DNA from 3 places in the Marinomonas sp. ef1 genome. Region 1 is predicted to be linked to each of the others. Evidence: predicted binding sites of a transcription regulator. Region 1 holds the regulator's gene; each other region holds the start of a gene.
The links. The regulator sigma-54, encoded in region 1, starts transcription at its own class of promoters, with help from an activator protein. The targets are predictions, from matches to a motif close to TGGCACNNNNNTTGCTNT.
Positions count from the first base shown of each region.

Region 2: the regulator sigma-54 is predicted to act here: its motif matches at 2,240-2,257, upstream of CCS02_RS15045 (isoamylase early set domain-containing protein).
Region 3: the regulator sigma-54 is predicted to act here: its motif matches at 1,333-1,350, upstream of hpxO (FAD-dependent urate hydroxylase HpxO).

Region 1 covers NZ_NHTT01000012.1:88,093-93,018, forward strand. The annotation lists gene CCS02_RS16535 (ABC transporter ATP-binding protein) at 1-293, opposite strand, end outside; gene CCS02_RS16540 (calcium/sodium antiporter) at 421-1,419, shown strand; gene lptC (LPS export ABC transporter periplasmic protein LptC) at 1,419-1,997, shown strand; gene lptA (lipopolysaccharide transport periplasmic protein LptA) at 1,981-2,508, shown strand; gene lptB (LPS export ABC transporter ATP-binding protein) at 2,509-3,234, shown strand; gene CCS02_RS16560 (RNA polymerase factor sigma-54) at 3,313-4,788, shown strand; gene ptsN (PTS IIA-like nitrogen regulatory protein PtsN) at 4,806-4,926, shown strand, end outside.
Region 2 covers NZ_NHTT01000010.1:88,852-93,777, forward strand. The annotation lists gene CCS02_RS15035 (GNAT family N-acyltransferase) at 113-1,843, shown strand; gene CCS02_RS15040 (hypothetical protein) at 1,850-2,029, opposite strand; gene CCS02_RS15045 (isoamylase early set domain-containing protein) at 2,367-2,672, shown strand; gene betB (betaine-aldehyde dehydrogenase) at 2,980-4,437, shown strand; gene betA (choline dehydrogenase) at 4,473-4,926, shown strand, end outside.
Region 3 covers NZ_NHTT01000003.1:288,794-293,719, reverse strand. The annotation lists gene uraD (2-oxo-4-hydroxy-4-carboxy-5-ureidoimidazoline decarboxylase) at 44-565, opposite strand; gene uraH (hydroxyisourate hydrolase) at 759-1,130, shown strand; gene hpxO (FAD-dependent urate hydroxylase HpxO) at 1,424-2,602, shown strand; gene CCS02_RS06025 (ArsR/SmtB family transcription factor) at 2,788-3,708, shown strand; gene arfA (arabinosylfuranosidase ArfA) at 4,008-4,926, shown strand, end outside.

The sequences.
Region 1 (4,926 bases):
TCACTAAACAAAGCACCACTTTGAAAAAGCATGCCCATTTTTTTGCGCACCTTATAAAGTTCAGAGCGGGACAAAGCGTGAACATTTTGACCGTCTACTAAAATAGTGCCTGAGTTTGGTGCGAGCTGCGCCGCAATTAAACGTAGCAATGTCGTCTTCCCCGTCCCACTAGGACCCATCACCGCAGTAATCTTACCTCTTGGAATAGTAAGTGATACGTTCTCATAAATAGAACGCTCTCCCCTTGAAAAACTAACATTTTGGACCTTTATATAAGCATCTACCACTGACACACCTTTTTAATCCCTATCAAATATGGCCCGATACTAACATCGCCCCCCAACAAATAAAATCATGACACAGCCAAATCCACTTTGTTTATAAGATCAAGCCTTGAATTTCAACGCCAAACCTCATTAAATGGTACTCCCTGTATCTTTGAGTAATATCAATACCATGCTGTTGTTTTCTATCGCCCTAATTGTAGGGTTAGTTTTGCTCGTAATGAGTTCCGACAAATTTATAGAACACTCTGCGCTTGTAGCAGAGAAACTGAATGTAAATCCAATGATAATAGGGATTACGTTAGTCGCGTTCGGCACATCCGCACCAGAAATGGTCGTTTCGGCCATTGCGGCACTTGATAACGCACCAGAAATAGCAGTTGGCAATGTGCTTGGCTCGAACATTGCCAACATCGCACTTGTCTTCGGCATCACATTATTATTCTCAGCAATTCCAATCGCCTCCGGACTGTCCACCAAAGAAGTCCCTCTCGTATTAGCTATCACCCTGCTAGCAGGTTTTTTACTATACGATCAGACCCTTGGCGTATGGGATGGCGTGATTCTAATTGCTGCTTTTATTATTATCCTGACAATATTGCTAAGAGGCAGTAAAGATTTAGAAAAAGATTTAAAAGAAGGCTTACCAGAAGACGATGGAACCTCTGTCAGCAAATCCCTCATCATTGCACTAATCGGATTAGCTGTATTGATAGGAAGTTCTAAATTACTTGTCTGGGGTGCAATAGGCATAGCAACCGCTTTAGGCGTAAGCGAATTAGTTATAGGCCTTACTATCGTTGCAGTTGGAACCAGCCTACCTGAACTAGCGGCTTCAATTAGCAGCGTCAGAAAAGGCCATCACGATATAGCAATTGGCAATATATTGGGATCAAACATCTTCAACTTGGCCACCGTATTACCACTACCAGCCCTTATTGCTCCAGGACTAGTAGATCAAAGCGTGATAAGCAGAGATTTCCCTTGGGTATTAGGTTTAACTGTTGCACTCGCTCTTGCTATTTTCATTTTCAGGAAAACGAAAAACAACAGCATCCCTAGATGGGTAGGCTTACCGCTTATTGCTTCTTATGGTGTTTATTTATTTATTATTAGCTCAAACGGTTCGGTGTAATGCTTTCGTTAAAAACACTAACAAAACCCAAAAGCCTTTTAATCATTGGGGCTACTTTAATAGTAGTAGCCTCTTTAGGATGGTATGGGGCAGCACCTATACAAAACCTCGTTCAAGCAGACTCATTAAGCAGTTCTCCAGACTACTTTATTACTAAGGTCAAAGTTAAAGAGTTTGATGCTGACGGGCTTCTGATAGAAACACTTGATGCTGAACAAACGCTGCACTACATAGCAAAATCCAAAACACTCTTACAAACGCCTAACGTCGAGCGCTACTCAAAATCAGGCCATTGGAGCGCAAAAGCAGATAAAGGGGTTATTGAAGACGGAAGTAATGATATTCTATTAACCGAAAATGCCAGAGCGACTAAAAAATACCTTCAATCTGAAGATATAAAGCTAAGTGCAGATAACATACATTATTTAGATAAAGATCAATCACTAACCAGCTATGGAAATGCAACACTTATCTCCACTCAAGGAGAGACTTCTGCTGGCACAATTACAACATATATAAACTCAGAAGAAGTCGTGATGACAGGATCTGTACGAGGAAAATATGAAACGATTCATTAACGTCAGCGTGTTGCTTACTTCAGCCCTAATTGGCCAATACGCATACGCACTACCTGAAGACACAACCAAGCCATTAGAAATACAAGCTGATGAGGCATCATTCGACCAAAATTCAGGCGAAGCAATATACAAAGGTAATGTATTTGTTAAGCAAGGTACCATTGAAATTCAGGCCCAATACCTTAAAGTAACAACAGACGCTAAGACCCGAAAATTTAGCAGCCTAGAAGCCACAGGAAAACCTGCGAAATTCAGTCAGCAGATAGACTGGAGCGGCAACATTGTTATCAGTAAAGGCAATGAAATACATTATTTAACCAGCGAATCAAAATTAGAAATTATTGGTGATGGTTACCTAAGCAGAATGCAGAACTCCATCACCGCAGACTACATCCTCTATATGATTGATGACGGCACATTCAGTGCTGAGAAAAAAGATTCAGGGCGCGTATCAATGACCTTACAACCACAAGCGCCAAAAGATAAACAAGCACCTGAGAATAAAAAATAGATGGCACTACTAGAAGCAAAACACCTTGCGAAGAGCTACAAAAAACGCCAAGTCGTAAAGGATGTATCTATTTCCGTTGAGTCTGGCCAAGCCGTTGGCCTGCTTGGCCCTAATGGCGCGGGTAAGACCACCTGTTTTTATATGATAGTTGGCATGGTAGCAAACGACGCTGGCGGCATATTTATTGATGGCCAAGACATCACTCATGACGCCATGCATACTCGTGCTCAAAAAGGCATTGGCTACCTCCCTCAAGAGGCATCTATTTTTAGGAAAATGTCTGTAGAAGATAATATCCTAGCAATTTTAGAAACCCGCAAAAAGCTAACAAAAGCACAACAACAAGAAAGACTAGAAGAACTCTTAGAAGAGTTTCATATCACCCATATTCGCACCAACCTAGGAATGGCACTATCAGGAGGAGAAAGGCGCCGGGTTGAAATAGCGAGAGCGGTTGCCATGAACCCAAAATTCATCCTACTTGATGAACCCTTTGCCGGCGTAGACCCTATCTCAGTTGGTGACATAAAACACATAATCAAACATCTCCAAGAAAGTGGAATCGGTGTCTTAATTACCGATCACAATGTCAGAGAAACACTAGACATCTGTGATAAAGCTTACATTGTTGGCAATGGTTACATCATTGCATCTGGTGATGCCAGTACCGTCATCAACAATGAACAAGTAAAAAAGGTCTATTTAGGCGACGACTTCCGTCTGTAACCCCTTATCATTGCTGTAGAAAGGGAGTAGTATGCATAACTCGTTCCAATTCATTCAAATAGAAGAAAGAGTTGCTCTATGAAGCAGTCTTTACAATTAAAGCTTGGTCAACAGCTGACTATGACGCCACAACTGCAACAGGCTATTCGCTTGCTGCAGCTTTCTACGTTGGATTTAAAACAAGAAATTCATGAGTTTCTTGAATCGAACCCATTGCTTGAGCTCGACGACGACGAACAAATTCATCACGACATCCCTGCAAGCATAGAATCAAAAAGCGCTGCCGATACAACAGTCGACAATAATAGCGAAGAACCACGCGTAGAATCTGAGTGGACAGAAAGCATCCCTGAAGAACTATCCATAGATAGTAACTGGGATGATACCTATCAAAGTTCTGCAGCTGTCAGCGATCACAACAGCTACGAAGGCGATAGCGACTTCGAAAGCCGTAACGCACCAGCAGAAAGCATCCAAGACCATCTTATATGGCAATTAAATTTAACCCACATGTCAGATCGCGACATTGAAATCGCTTACGCCATCATTGAATGCGTTCAACCTGATGGCTACTTAAGCATTTCTCCCGATGACATCTGGGAATCTCTCGGCACTGAATTAGAAGATCTAGATATTGAAGAAGTCATTGCAGTGCAGCATAGATTGCAGCGCTTTGACCCTGTAGGCGTATGCTCAATTGACCTACGCGACTGCCTTCTTGTGCAACTAGAAGCATTCCAAAGCCACCCGCTGTATAAGAGCACATACAATCTTATTGATCATTACCTACCATTACTAGGTAATCGAGATTTTGCTCAGTTGAGCCGTAAAACAAAACTCAAAGACGAAGCGCTAAAAGAAGTCGTCAATTTGATTCAACAGCTCAACCCACGCCCAGGCTCAGTTATTGACGCTGACGACACGGACTACGTTATTCCTGATGTCACAGTGAAAAAACGCCATGACGTATGGCAAGTGGAACTAAATAATGACGCTTTGCCACCCATCAAAATCAATGAGACTTACTCAGCGATGGCTAGCACTGCAGCAGCAACAGCAGAAGATGTGACTTACATAAAAACCTCTCTTCAAGAAGCAAAATGGTTCATGAAGAGCCTACAGAGCCGCAACGAAACTTTATTAAAAGTGGCAAGCTGCATTGTAAGTCGACAAATTGATTTCTTCGAACTAGGCGAAGAAGCCATGAAACCAATGGTTCTTCACGATGTCGCAGAAGAAGTAGGTATGCATGAGTCAACTATTTCCAGGGTAACAACTCAGAAATACATGCACACACCGAAGGGCATCTTTGAGCTGAAATACTTTTTCTCCAGCCATGTAAACACCGCCTCCGGCGGAGAATGTTCTTCTACCGCAATACGAGCTATGATTAAAAAGCTTGTATCGGATGAACCGGCGAAAAAACCGTTAAGTGATAACAAGCTAGCTGCTATTTTAGCAGACCAAGGCATACAGGTTGCTCGACGCACTGTAGCCAAATATCGAGAGGCGATGAACATCCCTCCTTCCAATGAACGAAAACGACTGATCTAAACGGAAACCATTTTATCATGTCCTTGAAATCATTATTAAAAGCGGAACTCGTTCTCGCAAAACAAGATATTGTTAGTAAAAAACGAGTACTTGAAAGCATTGCTGAAGTTGCTTCCAACCGACTACATTGTGACAACG
Region 2 (4,926 bases), on a different contig from region 1:
GGCTTTTATTAACGAGTCATATATTCGCCACATAAACGTCACGACGCTGTCATATTGACGCTCTACTCTCATCAATAAGATATATAAAAACTTATTAGAGCGGAGCGCCACTGTGATACAAGTCGAGCAAATGATTGCCAGTAAATCTCCTAAGTTTTTCGACAAAAGCCCATTTATCACTCGCCCAACGTTAAGCGTTTTAAAACGCTTATTCCACGAAAATGAAGTAAACCAATTCCTGGAAAAAAACCACGGCTGTGTTGGCTTCGAATTTATTGATCGTATACTGGATCACTTCAACTTTAGCTATCAAGTGAGTCAAGTAGATCGTCGAAACATTCCCGCAAGTGGACGTGTGATGATCATCGCCAATCACCCTCTTGGTGCCTTAGATGGCCTCGCTTTACTCCGATTAATTGGTGAAATTCGCCCAGACGTAAAAATCGTCGCCAATGATTTATTAATGGGATTTGACGGTTTAAAGCAGCTCGTTCTTCCCGTCGATAATCTCGGCGGAAAAACCGGACGCCAACAACTAAAAGCCATAATGAGCTGCTTGCATAATGAAGAAGCCGTGATTATTTTCCCTGCTGGGGAAGTGTCTCGCATGTCGCCAAGCGGCGTAAAAGATCAGCATTGGAATCAGAACTATCTAAAACTCGCACAAAAAACCAACAGCCCGTTATTGCCGGTTCACATCGGTGGCCGTAATTCTATGCTGTTTTATACCAGTTCTATTTTGTATCGTCCGCTATCAACTTTGCAGCTCGCCAACGAGATGTTCCGCCAGCGCAATCGTAAAATCCCCATGCAAGTTGGCCAAGCCATTCCGATTCAAGAGGTAGCACAACTGCCTTTAAGCGATAAAGAGAAAAATAAACTGGTGAAACGCCATTTGTACCGCATCGCCAAAGGCAAAAAACCGCTGCTTAAAACTGAAAAGACCGTTGAACATCCGCAAAATAGACAGATGATCAAACAAGAGCTCAAAATAGCCGAGCACCTTGGTAGCACCAAAGACAACAAACAAATTTACCTGTTTGATTACGATCCAATGTCGGTGACTATGAAAGAGATTGGGCGTTTGCGCGAAATCGCCTTTCGTAAAGTGGGTGAAGGCACTGGTGAACGCTCTGATTTAGACAAGTTCGATCAATACTATCGCCATTTGATCTTATGGGATGAAGAAGAGCTAGAAATCGTTGGCGCTTATCGCATAGGTGAAGTTGCACGTTACATGAAGTCAGACACACCAAATCGTATCTACAGCGCCGAACTGTTCCAATACTCTTGCGATATGGAACCTTATTTCGAACAAGGTATTGAACTAGGACGTAGCTTTATCCAACCTAAGTATTGGGGCAAGCGCAGCTTAGATTATTTGTGGTACGGAATTGGCGCCTATTTAGATAGACACCCTGAAATTCGCTACATGTTTGGTCCTGTGAGTCTAAGCAACAGCTACCCACAAGTGGCGAAAGATTTTATTGTCTCCTTTTACAAGCTCTACTATGCCGACAAAGAACATTTGGCGCGTTCGTTCACGCCTTATCAAGTCAATACAGAACACTCTGACATCATTTCAGCCATGTTCAGCGGTGATAACTATGAAGAAGACTTTAGAATATTAAAGGAACAGCTCAGCCACTTTGGCGCCAGCGTACCAACGCTGTTCAAACAGTACAGTGAATTGTGCGACACGGGCGGAGTTCGCTTCTTAGACTTTGGTGTCGATGCCGACTTTGGCTACTGCGTGGACGGTTTAGTCCTAATAGACCTAAATACAGTCAAAGAAGCGAAAAACAAACGTTACCGAGGTCACAACGCTGGCAATCAACCCTAACTCTAACTATCGCGAATCATGGTGATGTCCACGATAGTGGCGACTATGGGCATGATGACCATGAGCGTGATGTCCATGTAAATGGTCGTCTTCTTGTTGACCAGATCGTTTGAAGAAAACAAGATAAACAATCTTAATGATCAGCATTACACTTAATAGGATAAGAACGACTGTTTGAATTTCCATAAAAACACCTCGTTATTTTTGTTGGTGTTATTTGAGTATAGGACATGAAAACTGTCTAAAATGTGAATTTACTGTTTAAAACGCATACAGTTTTGTAAGCCCTGAAATAGCGCATCTAACATCATGTTAGACACTAAAATGGATCGGGGCAGATAAAACCCAAAGCAAGCAATCAAGATTTTTGTTTAAGAATTAATCAGTTATAAAATATGGCGTAAGCTTTGCTTTACGAATAAAAGAGCTTATTCAAAAATCGTTTAAAAAACACGTTTCATCTACCCTCGGGCTTTTGCAGTAGCCTTACAAATTTGTCTATCGTTAGACCATGGAGCTGGAAATGATTGAGAAAACCTATTTAAAAACCAAACCTGAATGCAAAGTGAAATTCGCCTTACCTGCTGAAGCGATTGGTGATGCAAAAAGCGTCGCTGTCGTTGGTGACTTCAATAATTGGGACTGCACAGCCAACCCAATGAAAAAACAGAAGTCTGGCGATTTTGTGTCGACGCTTAACTTGGGTATCGAAACCTCGTACCAATTTCGTTATGTTCTGGATGGCTCTGAATGGCTAAATGATGACATGGCAGACGCCTACGTTCCAAGCCCAATAAGCTACGACACAAACGGCGTCATCAGCCTGTAATAACGCTTCGTAACGTTTATAGCATTTCAATCATAGCGTCTCGCTTTTAGACTTTAAGCCGAGACGTTTTGCCTCTCTCTGCCTTGCTTTGAGGGATGTCTTATGCCCAATATTCCCACATTCAATCAGTAATACTCTTCGTACCATAACGTCATCTTTTTGCCCCAAAACCACTAATTCACGGATTCGAGCTGCAATTTATAGCCAAAATATGTACAATTGTTTTTATTAAACGCGCGTTTAATAAAAACTCAAATACCTCAATGACTCGAAACAGAGCATTGAAACAGACATAAAGAGGCACATCATGGCACATCAGCAGCAATACATTCATGGCCGCTACCATGCATCCACCAGCGGTGAACACTTTGAGACAATCAACCCTGCGACAGGCGAAGTGATTGCAACAGTAGAACACGCAGGACAAGCTGAACTAGATGCTGCTGTAGAGTCTGCAAAACAAGGTCAAAAAGTGTGGGCCGCAATGAGCCCTGTTGAACGCGGACGCATCCTTAAAAAAGCCGCTGAGCTATTGCGTGAAAACAATGAAGAACTTGCACGTCTCGAAGTATTGGACACAGGCAAGCCACTTCAAGAAGCCATTTGCGTAGACATTCAAACGGGCGCTGACGTGATCGAATATTACGCAGGCCTAACCGATAAAATCCAAGGCGATTACCAAGACCTTGGCAATGGCAACTTCTTCTACACTCGTCGCGAGCCACTTGGTATTTGCGCTGGCATCGGCGCATGGAACTACCCTATTCAAATCGCTATGTGGAAATCTGGTCCTGCGCTGGCTGCGGGTAACGCGATGATCTTCAAACCATCAGAAGAAACACCACTTACTGCGCTTAAACTGGCTGAAATATACACCCAAGCAGGCTTGCCTGATGGTGTTTTCAACGTCATTCAAGGGGACGGTCGTACAGGTCAAATGATCACCAACCACCCAGACATCGACAAAGTCTCTTTCACTGGTGAAGTGGGAACAGGCAAAAAAGTCATGGCCGCTTCTGCACAATCTTTGAAGCAGGTAACCATGGAACTTGGTGGTAAATCACCAATGATCATCTTCCCAGACATGCCTGTCGATCAGGCTGTTTCTGCGGCGATGCTAGCCAACTTCTACACGCAAGGCGAAGTTTGCACTAACGGTACTCGTGTATTCGTTCACGCTGACATGATGGACGCTTTCACCAAAGAACTAAAACAACGTACTGAAGCCATGATTATTGGCGATCCAATGGATATGAACACGCAAGTTGGCGCGTTGATTTCCAAAGATCACATGCAAAAAGTCTTGGGCTACATTCAAGCGGCCAAAGACGCTGGTGCGACCTTGTTATGCGGCGGTTACCAAGTTACTGAAAACGGCTTAGACAAAGGTGCCTTTGTTGCTCCAACTGTTTTCACTGATTGCACCGACGACATGCCACAAGTACGTGATGAAATCTTCGGTCCAGTAATGTCTGTGCTTAGCTTCACCGACGAAGATGAAGTGATTGCTCGCGCTAACGATACCAAGCTTGGCTTAGCCGCTGGCGTCTTCACCAAAGACTTCGCTCGTGCCCATCGTGTCATTGGTCAAATGCAGGCCGGTATTTGCTGGATCAACGCATGGGGTTCTTCTCCAGCTGAAATGCCTGTGGGCGGTTACAAAGAGTCTGGTATTGGTCGTGAAAACGGCATCGAAACTTTGTACCACTACACACAAACGAAGAGCATCTTTGTTGATCTAAACGACATTCAAAGCCCTTACTAAGCGAAGCGCTTAACTCTTAATAGATGAGAACAGTCATGGCTAATGAAACGTACGATTACATTATCGTCGGTGCTGGCTCCGCAGGGTGTGTGCTAGCAGACCGGCTGACAGAAAGTGGCGAACACAAGGTGTTGTTATTGGAAATGGGCGGCTCAGATAAAAGCGTCTTTATCCAAATGCCGACCGCCTTATCTTACCCAATGAACACGACAAAATACGCGTGGCAATTCCACACGGACAAAGAGCCCGGTCTTGATGGCCGTGAAATGCATTGTCCACGCGGCAAAGTATTAGGCGGTTCATCGTCTATTAACGGCATGGTTTATGTGCGTGGTCACGCTTGTGATTTCGACCAGTGGGAAGAAAACGGCGCCAAAGGTTGGAACTACCAAACTTGCCTACCTTACTTTAAAAAAGCCGAAACATGGAAAGGCGGCGCGGACTTATACCGTGGCGGCGACGGTCCATTGTCGACCAACAACGGCAACG
Region 3 (4,926 bases), on a different contig from region 1:
TACAAACCGATGGCGTTTTCTATCTTAACAACTCAGAACGATTTTAGAGGTCCGCTAATCTAAAACTTGCAATCTTATGCACTTCACTCATGGCTCGGTCAAACTCTGTTTGCCAGTCATTGGGCGTTCTGGCTTCAAACCCTGCAAGTATCTGATCCTTGGTAGCGCCTTTCACAGCCATAATGAAGGGAAAACCAAACTTCTCTCGATAGGTATCGTTCAGCTGTAGAAAATGCGCTAGCTCTTCTTCAGAGCATTGATCCAGCCCTGCTCCTGACTGTTCTGAGGTTGACGCATGAGTGAGTTCACCCGCTAAAGCCGCTTTGCCTGCTAAATCTGGATGAGCGCGAAGCAGTATGAGTTTTTGTTCGTCAGTACTTTGCTCTACGATGTCAGCCATGGTGTCTTTGATTTTGTCGATACTGTCGAAATACTCACTTGGATGCTCGACTTTTTGTCGCCATAATTCTTCTGCAACCCAAGTGGAATGCTCATAAATACTGCTAAATAAAGCGATAAAATCCACTTCTTCCATTTGACTAATCGCAGCTAACGGGTCTTGCATAATAGGACTCCAAATTCTGACGGCTCTAAAAAATTCTTATAAAAAAGATCTGTATGAATAACAAAATACGCTATACAGAAACACATGGCACAAATATTGATCTCTATGAAACAATATTTTCAGATCCATTTCACTTATAAAGACGCTTACTGCAAAAATCAGGCAAGCTTTCACATTAGATTGAGGTAAAACAATGGGATACTTAACCACTCACATTTTAGATACAACAAAAGGCGTTGCTGCGGCTGGCGTAAAAATACATCTTTACCAGCATTCTGCAGACGGCCAACGACAGCTTATTCATAGCACTGTGTCCAATAACGATGGCCGCTGTGATCAACCCTTGCTGCAAGCTGATAGCTTCTCTGTGGGTGTGTACGAACTAGAGTTTGGCATTGACGAGTACTTCGCTGACTCTCTCGAAGACTCAGACAATAACAAACCTACCGCTCCTAGTTTCTTAAACACGGTCATCATTCGCTTCGGCATCAATGATGAAAACGCCCATTATCACATTCCACTGCTTGTCTCGCCTTATTCTTACAGCACTTATCGTGGCAGCTAGTCTTATGTAATTAGGCTTCAGCCCAAGGCTTAATGAGCCAGAATGAAGCAAATATTACAAAATCCGCACCAAGATAAATCATTTTCTGCCCTGTTGGTCAAAGAAGAAAATAAGCCTCTTTCTTCTTTGACCTATCACCACTGATTACGTATCGCCCTAAAACAAAGGTTTCACACACTAAAATATAGGTTCATTTGTTTCATGGCATATTTATTGCCATTTACTCCTTTAACAAGAAATTAAAAGTTCGCTAAGACAACGCGAAAACGAGCGATAGATTAAAGGGGAATCATATGAAAGCACTTATTATAGGCGCTGGTATCGGTGGCATGTCAGCGGCAGCAGCATTAAAACAACAAGGCATCGAATGCGATATTTTTGAAGCGGTAAAAGAAATCAAACCTGTTGGTGCCGCGCTCTCTATTTGGTCTAACGGCGTAAAATGCATGAACCATTTAGGTATGGGCAGCATTATGGACAAACTCGGCGGCCCGATGCACAACATGGCGTACCACGACGGTATAACCGGAAGCGTGATGACGCAGTTCAGTCTTGCCCCATTAGTTGACGCTGTTGGCGAACGCCCTTGCCCTGTATCTAGAGCAGACCTACAAAGCCAAATGATCGATTGGTGGGGACGTGATAAAGTTCAGTTTGGCAAACGCATTGAGAAAGTCGAGCAAAGTGACACAGGTGTAACCGCGTATTTTACCGATGGTACCAGTGCTGTAGGTGATTTTATGATTGCGGCCGACGGCACACATTCTGCCGTACGTGCTGATGTCATTGGTTATCAAACCGAGCGCCGCTACGCTAATTATGTAAACTGGAATGGCTTGGTAGAAATCGATGAAAGTATTGCCCCTGCCAATCAATGGACAACCTTTGTTGGCGAAGGCAAACGCGTTTCTATTATGCCTATTGCCGACGGTCGTTTTTACTTCTTCTTTGATGTGCCATTACCAAAAGGCCTAGCAGAAGATAGAACAACAGTGATTGCCGATCTAACGGGTTATTTTGCAGGTTGGGCTGAACCCGTTCAAAAACTGATTGCAGCCATTGATCCTGAAACCACCAACCGCATCGAAATTCATGACATAGAACCATTCGATACCTTGGTAAAAGGCAATATTGCCCTACTCGGCGATGCTGCCCACAGTACAACTCCAGACATAGGCCAAGGCGGATGCTCTGCACTGGAAGATGCTGTTGTTCTCGGACAGTGCTTTGCTGATCAATTTAAAGAGAAAGGCAAAACCGTTTCAGGTGTTATCGCTGCATTGAAAAACTACGAAGAAGCTCGTCGCTTCCGCGTCAAAGATCTTGTACTAAAAGCTCGTAAACGTTGTGATGTTACCCATGGTAAAGACATGCAAGAAACCCAAGCTTGGTACGACGAACTAAGACATGAAACAGGCGAAAACATTATTGCAGGATTGCGTACTACTATTATTGGTGGACCGTTGGCTTAATTCAAAAAACTCTTTAGAAATCACTAAAAAACATTTAAAAAAGCTATTTAAAACTAAAGGTTGATGATCGTTTTCTTGTATTAATAAAGCGATCATCACTTACTTTTAGTAACAATTAATCAACAACTAAAACTTGATAAGAATCATAAATCTCGATATAAAGTCACCTTCAACTGGAGATGACGATGAGTAAAAAGTTCTTATTGCTAACCCCCGAAGATGGAGCAGATGTTCTAAAAAGCCTAGCAGCGCCTGCACGATTGGCAATATTGTCCTTGTTACATGAAAAAGGGCCGATGAATGTCAATGACATTGCAGACCTTCTCGAACTGCCCCAATCATCAACTTCCAGTCATATTAATTCCCTCGAAAGTGCCGGTTTAATTACCACCGAAAGCCAAAAAGGCCGTAAAGGCAGCCAGAAAATTTGCCGTGCAACACACGAAGAAATCGTCTTATCTTTCTGTAACACCAAACAAAATCAAAACAACGTCATCGAAGTCGCTATGCCTGTGGGCCTATATTCTGAGTTTGATGTGATGGCGCCTTGTGGTTTGTGTTCGGAATCTGGCATTGTTGGCTTCTTAGACAGTCCAGATACTTATCTTTCTCCTGATCGTATGCGTGCCAGTTTGTTGTGGTTTACCAAAGGCTATGTGGAATATCAGTTCCCCAACAATGCTCGTATTGCAGGTCAGACAGTGAAAGAGCTAGAGCTGGTGATGGAGCTGTCATCCGAAGTGCCTGGCACGTCAGAAAATTGGCCTTCTGATATTCATATCTCTATCAACGGCAAAAAGGCTGCGATCTGGACTGCTCCCGGCGATTACGGCGATCGTCGTGGTAAACATACTCCCGATTGGTGGAAGCTTGCTGGCAGCCAATACGGCCATTTAAAAAGCTTTCGTGTCACAAAAGATGGCACTTACGTCGATGGTGTACGGGTTTCTGATATCTCTTTGAAAGATCTTGCACTGGAAGACCATAGATCCATTCGTGTGCGAATCTCTGTTCCCGATGATGCTGAACACCCTGGCGGCATCAATATTTTTGGCAAGCAATTTGGCAATTACGACCAAGATATTGTATTACGCCTTCAATCTTAATCTCACACAGCATCTTATTTTCTGATGTAAATACCAGTAAGCCTGCTCTAATAAATCAAAATTTAAAAAATCTATAAATTTCATTATCTTAGTAACTTTCCAAATACCTACCCCTTTCTTTTTTCGTTACAAATCACACTTATACATACCAATTTTGGTATTTGGTTGCACAAAAAATAAACGTCTTATTGATTGACCTTAGGTCAAACATGCTTTTAATATCCACTTATCAGATAAGAAACAAAAATTCAGATACTTAATATATCTTAATATCCTACAAAAATAAGAAAGGAGTAAGCATGCGCGCTAACGTAACCGCACATAAAGATTATGTGATTGCCAAAATAGACCCTCGCCTTTATGGCTCTTTCATCGAGCATTTAGGACGCGCTGTTTACAGCGGTATCTACGAACCAGGTCATGCAACTGCTGATGAACATGGTTTCCGTCAAGATGTTATCGAACTCATCAAAGATATCGATGTTCCCGTTACTCGCTACCCCGGTGGTAACTTCGTTTCTGCTTATAACTGGGAAGATGGCATTGGGCCAAAAGAAGATCGCCCAACTCGCCTAGATCTTGCTTGGCACACATCAGAAAGTAATGAAATTGGTATTCATGAATTCGCTGAATGGGCAGAACAAGCCGGTACAGAAATGATGCTAGCGGTGAATCTTGGCTCACGAGGTTTAGACGAAGCGCGTGCTTTTCTTGAATATGTGAACCACCCTGGCGGCTCATATTGGTCTGACCTTCGCAAGCAAAACGGCCGTGAAGAACCTTGGGACGTTAAGCTTTGGTGTCTGGGTAATGAAATGGATGGACCTTGGCAAATCGGACAAAAAACCGCCGCTGAATATGGTCGAGTAGCATTTGAAACCGCGAAAGCCATGCGCGCTTTCGATAAAAATATCGAGTTAGTCGTATGTGGTTCTTCTTCCCCTAAAATGCCAACTTACCCTGAATGGGAAAGCACAGTACTAGATTATACCTACGACACAGTCGACTACATTTCACTGCATATGTATTTCGATAATCACGAAAAAAACACCGCCAATTATTTAGCCAAAGCCAGCTTACTTGATAACTATATCGACACCATCGCGGCGGTAATTAAAGCCACTAAAGCTAAAAAACGCTCCAAACACGATGTGTATATTTCCTTCGATGAATGGAACGTCTGGTATCACTCCAATGAACAAGACAAAAAAATTCTCG